3 regions of the Streptomyces sp. NPDC005878 genome follow, and region 1 is predicted to be linked to each of the others. Evidence: predicted binding sites of a transcription regulator. Region 1 holds the regulator's gene; each other region holds the start of a gene.
The links. Region 1 encodes HrcA, which represses chaperone genes, less so after heat shock. Its sites were predicted from a motif close to TTNGCACTCNGNNNNNCNGAGTGCNAA; they were not measured.
Positions count from the first base shown of each region.

Region 1 (3,271 bases):
GGACCAGGTGGTCGACCAGGACGCCCAGGCGCGCGTCGGGGCCGGGGGCGAAGTCCGCGACGATCGCGGGGAGGTCGTCGATGCCCGACAGGTACTCGACGACGACGCCCTCGATGCGCAGGTCGTCGCCCCACACCTTCTCCACCAGCTCCGCGTCGTGGCGCCCCTCGACATAGATGCGCCCCGCGCGCGCCACCCGCGCCCGCGCCCCCGGCACCGCCACGGAGCCCGAGGCGGTGCGCGCCGGGCGCGAGGGAGCGGGCGCCGGCGGGCGTACCAGCGTGACCACCTTCCCCTCCAGCAGGAACCCCCGCGCCGCCATGGGGAACACCCGCTTCTTGCCGAAGCGGTCCTCCAGCGTCACCGTCCCCGCCTCGCAGCGGAGCACCGCCCCGCAGAACCCGGTCGTCACCTCCTCGACGACCAGGTCGAGCTCGGCGGGCACCTCGGGGGCCGGGGTCCCCTTCTTCCAGGGCGGAGTCAGGTCCGGGCTGTAGCTGCGCATTCCGATGAGAATACGGGTGGATCATGTGCCCATATGGGTGTACGCCCTTATGACACGCCGAATTCCTCCGCGAGCCCGGCCCGTTGCGCCCGGACGAACGCCGCGTCCACCACCGCCCCGTGCCCCGGTACGTACACCGCGTCCTCGCCGCCCAGGTCGAGCAGCCGGTCGAGGGCCGCGGGCCAGTGGGTGCGGACCGCGTCCGGCCCGGCCTGCGGCTCGCCGGACTCCTCGACCAGGTCACCGCAGAAGACGATCTCGGGTGAGCCGGCGCCACCAGGGCTGCCCGGGACCAGCAGGGCCAGGTCGTGGCCGGTGTGGCCGGGGCCCACGTTCGCCAGCAGCACCTGGCGCCCGCCCAGCTCCAGCGTCCACTCGCCCGTCACGAAGTGCTGCGGGCGCACCAGCAGGTCCGCCGCCTCGGCGGCCCGCGCGGGCGGCACCCCGTGGGTGACGGCGTCCGTCCGCAGGGCGTCCCCGTCCAGGACCCGGTCGATCCCGACCGCCCCGTAGACCTCGGCCCCGGAGAACGCGGCCGTGCCCAGGACGTGGTCGAAGTGGGGATGGCTGAGTGCGATATGCGTCACCCGACGCCTGAGCAGCGCCTGTGCCTGGGCGCGCAGCTCGGCGCCCTCGCGCAGGGTCGAGCCCGTGTCGTACAGCAGGACCGCGTCCTCGCCCGCGACCAGGCCCGCCGTCGCGTCCCACCCCGGCAGCCGGCGGCGGCCCACGCCGTCGCCCAGCCGCTCCCAGCCGAACTCTTCCCAGCGGATGTCCATGACACGACGCTATCCCGGGCGGCCGGGGCGGTGCGTTCGAGCGCGCCGCGAGCGTCACGGGCTGCCGCCCTTGCTAGGGGTGTACCGGTCGGCCGTACACTGGCCGGGGATCGCTGGCACTCGAACGCGCAGAGTGCCAGGGCAGAGCGGCCAGGACGACAGCTGGAGGTGTGCGCGGTGCTCAGTGAACGCAGACTCGAAGTCCTGCGCGCGATCGTCCAGGACTACGTCGGGACCGAGGAGCCGGTCGGCTCGAAGGCCCTGACCGAGCGGCACAAGCTGGGCGTCTCGCCGGCGACCGTGCGCAACGACATGGCCGTACTGGAGGAGGAGGGCTTCATCGCCCAGCCCCACACCAGCGCCGGCCGTATCCCCACGGACAAGGGCTACCGGCTGTTCGTCGACCGGCTCGCGGGCGTCAAGCCGCTGTCGTCGCCGGAGCGGCGGGCCATCCAGAACTTCCTGGACGGGGCCGTCGACCTCGACGACGTGGTGGCGCGCACGGTCCGGCTGCTCGCACAGCTGACCCGGCAGGTCGCCGTCGTGCAGTACCCGTCGCTGACACGGTCCACCGTGCGGCACGTGGAGCTGCTGTCGCTGGCCCCGGCCCGGCTGATGCTGGTGCTCATCACGGACACCGGGCGGGTCGAGCAGCGGCTGGTCGACTGCCCGGCGCCGTTCGGCGAGACCTCGCTGGCGGATCTGCGGGCCCGGCTCAACAGCCGGGTGGTGGGGCGCCGCTTCGCGGACGTCCCGCAGCTGGTGCAGGATCTTCCCGAATCCTTCGAGCCGGAGGACCGAGGAACCGTTTCGACGGTGCTCGCCACCCTGCTCGAAACCCTGGTGGAGGAGACCGAGGAACGGCTGATGATCGGCGGCACCGCCAATCTCACCCGCTTCGGACACGACTTCCCCCTGACCATTCGGCCGGTGCTGGAGGCGCTGGAGGAGCAGGTCGTGCTCCTCAAGCTGCTCGGCGAGGCCAAAGAATCGGGCATGACCGTACGAATCGGGCATGAGAACGCCCATGAAGGGCTGAACTCCACGTCCGTCGTCTCGGTCGGCTACGGTTCGGGCGGCGAAGCCGTCGCGAAACTCGGCGTGGTCGGACCGACCCGCATGGATTACCCCGGAACGATGGGAGCGGTACGCGCAGTGGCACGTTACGTCGGACAGATCCTGGCGGAGTCGTAAGTGGCCACGGACTACTACGCCGTACTGGGCGTACGCCGCGACGCATCGCAGGACGAGATCAAGAAGGCGTTCCGGCGCCTGGCGCGTGAGCTCCACCCGGATGTGAATCCGGACCCGAAGACGCAGGAGCGCTTCAAGGAGATCAACGCCGCCTACGAGGTTCTCTCGGACCCGCAGAAGAAGCAGGTCTACGACCTCGGGGGCGACCCCCTGTCGTCCTCCGGCGGCGGTGGCGCCGGCGGCTTCGGCGCGGGCGGCTTCGGGAACTTCTCGGACATCATGGACGCGTTCTTCGGCAACGCGGCGCAGCGCGGGCCCCGTTCGCGCACCCGTCGCGGCCAGGACGCCATGATCCGGCTGGAGATCGACCTCAACGAGGCGGCCTTCGGTACGACCAAGGACATCCAGGTCGACACGGCGGTCGTCTGTACGACCTGCTCCGGCGAGGGCGCCGCCCCCGGCACTTCGGCGCAGACGTGTGACATGTGCCGCGGCCGCGGCGAGGTCTCCCAGGTCACCCGCTCCTTCCTCGGCCAGGTCATGACCTCCCGCCCCTGCCCCCAGTGCCAGGGCTTCGGGACTGTCGTGCCCACGCCGTGCCCGGAGTGCGCGGGCGACGGCCGCATCCGCTCGCGCCGCACGCTCACGGTCAAGATCCCGGCCGGTGTCGACAACGGCACCCGGATCCAGCTCGCGGGCGAGGGCGAGGTCGGCCCCGGCGGCGGCCCCGCCGGTGATCTGTACGTGGAGATCCACGAGCTGAACCACGACGTCTTCCAGCGCCGTGGCGACG
Region 1 is NZ_JBEXWK010000034.1:57,959-61,229, forward strand. It holds gene ABZ404_RS33690 (DUF3097 domain-containing protein) at 1-505, opposite strand, end outside; gene ABZ404_RS33695 (MBL fold metallo-hydrolase) at 553-1,284, opposite strand; gene hrcA (heat-inducible transcriptional repressor HrcA) at 1,462-2,478, shown strand; gene dnaJ (molecular chaperone DnaJ) at 2,479-3,271, shown strand, end outside.

Region 2 (3,271 bases), on a different contig from region 1:
GCGGGCGGAGCCCAGCACGTCCAGACCGGCCTGGTCGAGCTTGAGGCCGACCTCCTCGGCGATGACGGTGGCACCGGTGAGGGTGGCCATGTCCTGGAGCATCGCCTTGCGGCGGTCGCCGAAGCCGGGGGCCTTGACGGCCACGGCGTTGAACGTGCCGCGGATCTTGTTGACGACCAGGGTGGAGAGGGCCTCGCCCTCGACGTCCTCGGCGATGATCAGGAGCGGCTTGGAGGAGCCGGCCTGGATGACCTTCTCAAGGAGCGGCAGGAGGTCCTGGATCGAGGAGATCTTGCCCTGGTTGATCAGGATGTACGGGTCGTCGAGGACGGCCTCCATACGCTCCTGGTCGGAGACCATGTACGGCGAGAGGTAGCCCTTGTCGAAGGCCATGCCCTCGGTGAACTCCAGCTCCAGGCCGAAGGTGTTGGACTCCTCGACGGTGATGACACCGTCCTTGCCGACCTTGTCCATCGCCTCGGCGATGAGCTCGCCGACCTGCTGGTCCTGGGCGGAGAGCGCGGCCACGGCGGCGATGTCCGACTTGTCGTCGATCGGACGCGCGGTGGCGAGCAGCTCCTGCGAGACAGCCTTGACGGCCGCGTCGATGCCCTTCTTCAGGGCGGCCGGGGAGGCGCCGGCGGCGACGTTGCGCAGACCCTCGCGGACCAGCGCCTGGGCCAGCACGGTGGCGGTGGTGGTGCCGTCACCCGCGATGTCGTTGGTCTTGGTCGCCACCTCCTTCACGAGCTGGGCACCCAGGTTCTCGTACGGGTCGTCGAGCTCGACCTCGCGCGCGATGGTGACACCGTCGTTGGTGATGGTGGGGGCGCCGAACTTCTTGTCGATGACGACGTTGCGGCCCTTGGGGCCGATCGTCACCTTCACCGTGTCGGCAAGCTTGTTGACGCCGCGCTCAAGGGCGCGACGGGCGTCCTCGTCGAACTTCAGGATCTTCGCCATGGGAGCGGTTCAGCCCTCTCGGAAACTTGGTGATACGAAAACTGCGCCCCTCGCCGCCCGGCTGTCAGCAGGGTGGCCAGGGGCGCAGCTCAGAAGCATTCGCTTCGAGGTGAATTACTTCTCGATGATCGCGAGCACGTCGCGAGCCGAGAGGACGAGGTACTCGTCACCGTTGTACTTCACCTCGGTGCCGCCGTACTTGCTGTACAGCACGACGTCACCGACGGCGACGTCGAGTTCGACGCGCTTGCCGTCCTCGATCCGGCCCGGGCCCACGGCCAGGACGACGCCCTCCTGGGGCTTCTCCTTGGCGGTGTCCGGAATGACCAGGCCGGAGGCCGTGGTCTGCTCGGCGTCGAGCGGCTGGACCACAATGCGGTCCTCGAGCGGCTTGATGGCAACCTTGGAGCTGGCGGTCGTCACGATCCGACCTCCCCCTTCGGAGATCTCACGGGGTTAACTGTCTGAGGTGGCGACCAGGTGGATCCGTCGTCGCGGGTGCCGGACCTGCCCGTCGCTGTGTTGGCACTCTCCGGTGGGGAGTGCCAGAGCCGAGACTAGGACGGCGGTTAGCACTCGGTCAAGCGGAGTGCCAGACGGATGGTGCGTGGCGGGGTCCCGCGGGGTGCCGTGACGCCGCGTCCACGGGGTGGTCGAGGGCCTGTCGCGCGCACGCGGCGGAGCCGGAAACGTCGCCCCGCGCGCGCGAGGGCGAAGCCGGAAAACGTCACCCCCGCGCGCGAGGAACGTGGCGCGCCGTCTCTAGGGCGTCGGTGCCGGGGCGGTCGCCCCCGGGGTGCGGGGCGGCGCCGCCGGGCCGGGAGCGGGCGGGGTGCGTTCCGCGTCGGGCCGGACGTGCCAGGGCCGGCGGCCCGGGGCGCCGGGGCGGGGGAAGCCGCGCCGCGCGTCGGTCACCTTCGTCGCCGCCATGCGGCCGAGCCGTTCGATCGGGGCGGCGGGGCGCTCGCAGCCCGCCGCCAGCAAGGACACCGTCAGCGCACCGGCCGCCAGCAGACCGGCCAGCGGACCGCCCGACGGCCGGTGCGCGCCGGTCATACGTAGTCCTCCAGCCTGGCCACCGCGTACCCCTTGTCGGTGATGACCTTCATGACCTGCCGGATCATGTCGGGCATCGTGCCCTTCCAGTCCTCGCGCCCCCGGAAGTGGGTGAGCACGATGTCGCCGGGGTGCAGGTCGCGGTCCCACTCGCGCCACTCCATGTGGTCCGGGAACGCCTCGGCCGCCCACAGCGGCACCGCCTTGATCCCGCAGGACTGGGCCGCGCGCAGGGTGTCCTCGTTGTAGTTGCCGTACGGCGGCCGGAAGAGCCGGGGCCGCTTGCCCGCCCACGTGCCGATCTTGTCCTGCTGGCCGCAGATCTCGTGCCGCTGCTCTTCGTAGGAGAGGCCGGGCAGATAGCGGTGGTTGAGCGTGTGGTTGTTGAGCGTGACCCCGAGGCTCTGCATGCGCTTGAAGTACGGGTAGTCGGTGTGGACGAGGTAGTCGCTGAGGAAGGCGCTGTAGGGGATGCGCAGGTCCCGCATCATCTTCAGCAGTTTGGGGTCCTTCTCGGCGCCGTCGTCGATGGTCAGGAAGACGATCCGGTCCTTGGTGGGCACGGTGGTGAAGACCGGCGGCAGCGAGTCGCCGCCGTCCGTCTCGAAGCCGGGCCGGTTGGTGATCTCCGGTTTGACGGCGGGCGGGGCGGGCGGGGTCAGCGGCACCTTGGCCAGCCTCCACCTCCTGGCGGCGGTCACCCGGGCGGCCTGCTCCTCCTTGAGGCGGCCGGAGTAGCCGGCGAGGGCGCGGGCGGCGGCGCTGTCGTAGGCCTGCGGTCCGGCCGCGGCACTGCCGCCGTGTCCGCCCACGTGGGGATCCCCGGAGGCGCACCCGGAGGCGAGCGCGGCGACGACGAGCCCGGCGAACACCAGGAGGGGGGCTTTCGTCAGAAGGCGCCCATTTTCTTCCTTTTGTCGTACAAGCTGCATGCCGCCGCATCCTGTCAGTGCGGGGCGGTATACCGGAGGCGACACCCGACACCGCACGCGCGCCGTCCCCCGCCTGGCCCACAATGGGGCGGGTGAACGACCTCGACACCTTCCGCGCCCTGCTCACCCCCGAGGGCACGGGCCTGCTGGACTCGCTGCGCGACCACGACCCGGCCCAGGAGCTGGCGCTGGCGACCCGGCTGCGCCGCACGCACGCCCCGGAGCTGGTCTCGGCCGCCCTGGCCCAGGCGCGGCTGCGGCAGCGCGCGGTAGCGAAGTTCGGCGCGGACGACGCGTACCGGATGTTCTTCACCCCCAAC
Region 2 is NZ_JBEXWK010000008.1:164,355-167,625, forward strand. It holds gene groL (chaperonin GroEL) at 1-963, opposite strand, end outside; gene groES (co-chaperone GroES) at 1,078-1,386, opposite strand; gene ABZ404_RS15520 (hypothetical protein) at 1,726-2,019, opposite strand; gene ABZ404_RS15525 (polysaccharide deacetylase family protein) at 2,016-2,951, opposite strand; gene ABZ404_RS15530 (methyltransferase domain-containing protein) at 3,044-3,271, shown strand, end outside.
Region 2: groES (co-chaperone GroES) is a predicted target of HrcA. The motif match lies at 1,533-1,559, and genes of this name have one in related genera.

Region 3 (3,271 bases), on a different contig from region 1:
CGGCCCTGACTACTGTCGTCCTCAACACGGGTGACGGCCTCAAGACCCTGGACGCGGTGGCGCCGACCACCGGACCGACCGCGACCATCCGCCCGAGCCTGGACGCGTTCCGCGACGCCGGCCTGGCCGGCTGACCCACCAGCTCCCAGACGGAAGGCAGGAAGCCCCATGAGCGTCAACGTCCGCATCCCCACCATCCTCCGCACGTACACCGGCGGACAGGCCGAGGTCGCGGCCGAGGGTGCCACCCTCGCCGAGGTCATCGCCGACCTGGAGAAGAACCACACGGGGATCGCCGCCCGGGTCCTGGACGACCAGGGCAAGCTGCGCCGGTTCGTCAACGTGTACGTCAACGACGACGACGTCCGCTTCGAGCAGGGCCTGGAGACGGCCACGCCGGACGGCGCCGGGGTCTCGATCATTCCGGCCGTCGCGGGCGGCTGCTGAGCTACTCCGCGTTACCTGAATTGCCCCCTCCGCAAGCTAAGCGGAGGGGGCAATTCAGTGTGGTTGAGCGCGGTACAGTGGGGAAGTCCCCTTCGTTGCGCATGCCACGTGCATATGAGAACGCGACGAACCGGCGTCGAGATGCAGTCAAAGTGTTCGAGCATATTGCTCCTTAAGTGCGCTTTGCCCGGCCCGACTTGCCCCGTAATGCTGGAATAGGCGGCATTCCGCTCCTGGCCCCCGCCCGGAATTCTCGTCCGACTGACCTGTTGCAGAGGGCAGTTGGGCAGATACATTCAGCCGCGGTCGACGCGTTCCGGCGCACACCCTCTCCTGTCGGAGGGTGGAGATCTGACCCGGGTCCGCGAAGTGTGGTCCCGTGCAAGGGCCAGTAATAGGGGAGTTAGGCATGGCTCAGGGCACCGTCAAGTGGTTCAACGCGGAGAAGGGGTACGGCTTCATCGCGGTCGACGGTGGTGCGGATGTTTTCGTCCACTACAGCGCGATCCAGATGGACGGGTACCGCACCCTTGAAGAAGGTCAGCGAGTCGAGTTCGAGATCTCGCAGGGCCAGAAGGGTCCGCAGGCGGACATGGTCAAGCTCGCCGTCTGATCTCGGCGCGATCGGCCACCGACGCATACAGGCCCGTGGGGCCCGCATCCTCTGTAAATGGATGCGGGCCCCACGTGTGTGTCCGGGCCCGCCTCGGTGGCCCGGACCCCGGCGGGCGGGTGTCCGGGACCGGGCCGTGGCGGTGGGACGGCCTTGCACTCTCCGGGGTCGAGTGCTAATCATTGGCGTTAGCACTCTCCGAGTGAGAGTGACAGAACTTGGATCGGGTCAGTGAGGCCCGCGGACCGGGTGGGGCAAGGAACCACAAGGGTCGCGAGCCGTCCGTCGCGGGCACCGGCGCGGTCCACGAAGAACGCCACCCCTGTCCGGGAGGACCACTTCACATGGCCAAGATCATCGCGTTCGACGAGGAGGCACGGCGCGGTCTCGAGCGCGGGATGAACCAGCTCGCCGACGCCGTCAAGGTCACCCTTGGCCCCAAGGGCCGCAACGTCGTCCTCGAGAAGAAGTGGGGCGCCCCCACGATCACCAACGATGGTGTTTCCATCGCCAAGGAGATCGAGCTCGAGGACCCGTACGAGAAGATCGGCGCCGAGCTGGTCAAGGAAGTCGCCAAGAAGACGGACGACGTCGCCGGTGACGGTACGACCACCGCGACCGTCCTCGCCCAGGCGCTCGTGCGCGAGGGTCTGCGCAACGTGGCCGCGGGTGCCAACCCGATGGCCCTGAAGCGCGGCATCGAGAAGGCCGTCGAGGCCGTCTCCGGTGCGCTCCTGGAGCAGGCCAAGGATGTCGAGACCAAGGAGCAGATCGCTTCGACGGCCTCCATCTCCGCCGCCGACACCCAGATCGGCGAGCTCATCGCCGAGGCGATGGACAAGGTCGGCAAGGAAGGCGTCATCACGGTCGAGGAGTCCCAGACCTTCGGTCTGGAGCTCGAGCTCACCGAGGGCATGCGCTTCGACAAGGGCTACATCTCGGCGTACTTCGCGACCGACATGGAGCGCATGGAGGCCGCGCTCGACGACCCGTACATCCTGATCGTCAACTCGAAGATCGGCTCGGTCAAGGACCTGCTGCCGCTCCTCGAGAAGGTCATGCAGTCGGGCAAGCCGCTCCTGATCATCGCCGAGGACGTCGAGGGCGAGGCCCTGTCGACCCTGGTCGTGAACAAGATCCGCGGCACCTTCAAGTCCGTCGCCGTCAAGGCCCCGGGCTTCGGCGACCGCCGCAAGGCCATGCTGAACGACATCGCCATCCTCACCGGCGGCACGGTCATCTCCGAGGAGGTCGGCCTCAAGCTGGAGAACGCGGGTCTCGACCTGCTCGGCCGCGCCCGCAAGGTCGTCATCACCAAGGACGAGACCACCATCGTCGACGGTGCCGGTGACAGCGAGCAGGTCGCCGGTCGCGTGAACCAGATCCGCGCCGAGATCGAGAACTCGGACTCGGACTACGACCGCGAGAAGCTCCAGGAGCGTCTGGCGAAGCTGGCCGGCGGCGTGGCCGTCATCAAGGCCGGCGCCGCCACCGAGGTGGAGCTCAAGGAGCGCAAGCACCGCATCGAGGACGCCGTGCGCAACGCCAAGGCGGCCGTCGAGGAGGGCATCGTCGCCGGCGGTGGCGTGGCCCTGATCCAGGCCTCCTCGGTCTTCGAGAAGCTGGACCTGTCGGGTGACGAGCTGACCGGCGCCAACGCCGTGAAGCTCGCCCTGGAGGCCCCGCTGAAGCAGATCGCCGTCAACGGTGGTCTCGAGGGTGGCGTCATCGTCGAGAAGGTCCGCAACCTGCCCGTCGGCCACGGTCTGAACGCCGCGACCGGTGAGTACGTGGACATGATCGCCGAGGGCATCATCGACCCGGCGAAGGTCACGCGCTCCGCGCTGCAGAACGCCGCGTCGATCGCCGCGCTGTTCCTCACCACCGAGGCCGTCATCGCCGACAAGCCGGAGAAGGCCGCCGCGGGCGGCGCTCCGGGCGGCATGCCGGGCGGTGACATGGACTTCTGATCCTCGTCGCAGGATCGGCAAGCCCGGTTACGTACGGAGGGCGGCACCCCACGGGGGTGCCGCCCTTCGGCGTTCACGGACCCCGGCGGGCGTTCACGTACCCCGGCGGGCGGCTACGGCAGGGCGGCGCGCAGCCGGCCCCGGGCCTCGGCCAGCCGCCGGGCCGCCGCCGCCGCGTCCAGATCCGCGAGCAGCATCAGGATCGCCGTCTTCACCTCGCCGCCGGCGGCGGTCAGGGCCG
Region 3 is NZ_JBEXWK010000005.1:311,263-314,533, forward strand. It holds gene thrC (threonine synthase) at 1-134, shown strand, start outside; gene ABZ404_RS11995 (MoaD/ThiS family protein) at 169-447, shown strand; gene ABZ404_RS12000 (cold-shock protein) at 857-1,060, shown strand; gene groL (chaperonin GroEL) at 1,405-3,030, shown strand; gene murQ (N-acetylmuramic acid 6-phosphate etherase) at 3,144-3,271, opposite strand, start outside.
Region 3: groL (chaperonin GroEL) is a predicted target of HrcA. The motif match lies at 1,249-1,275, and genes of this name have one in related genera.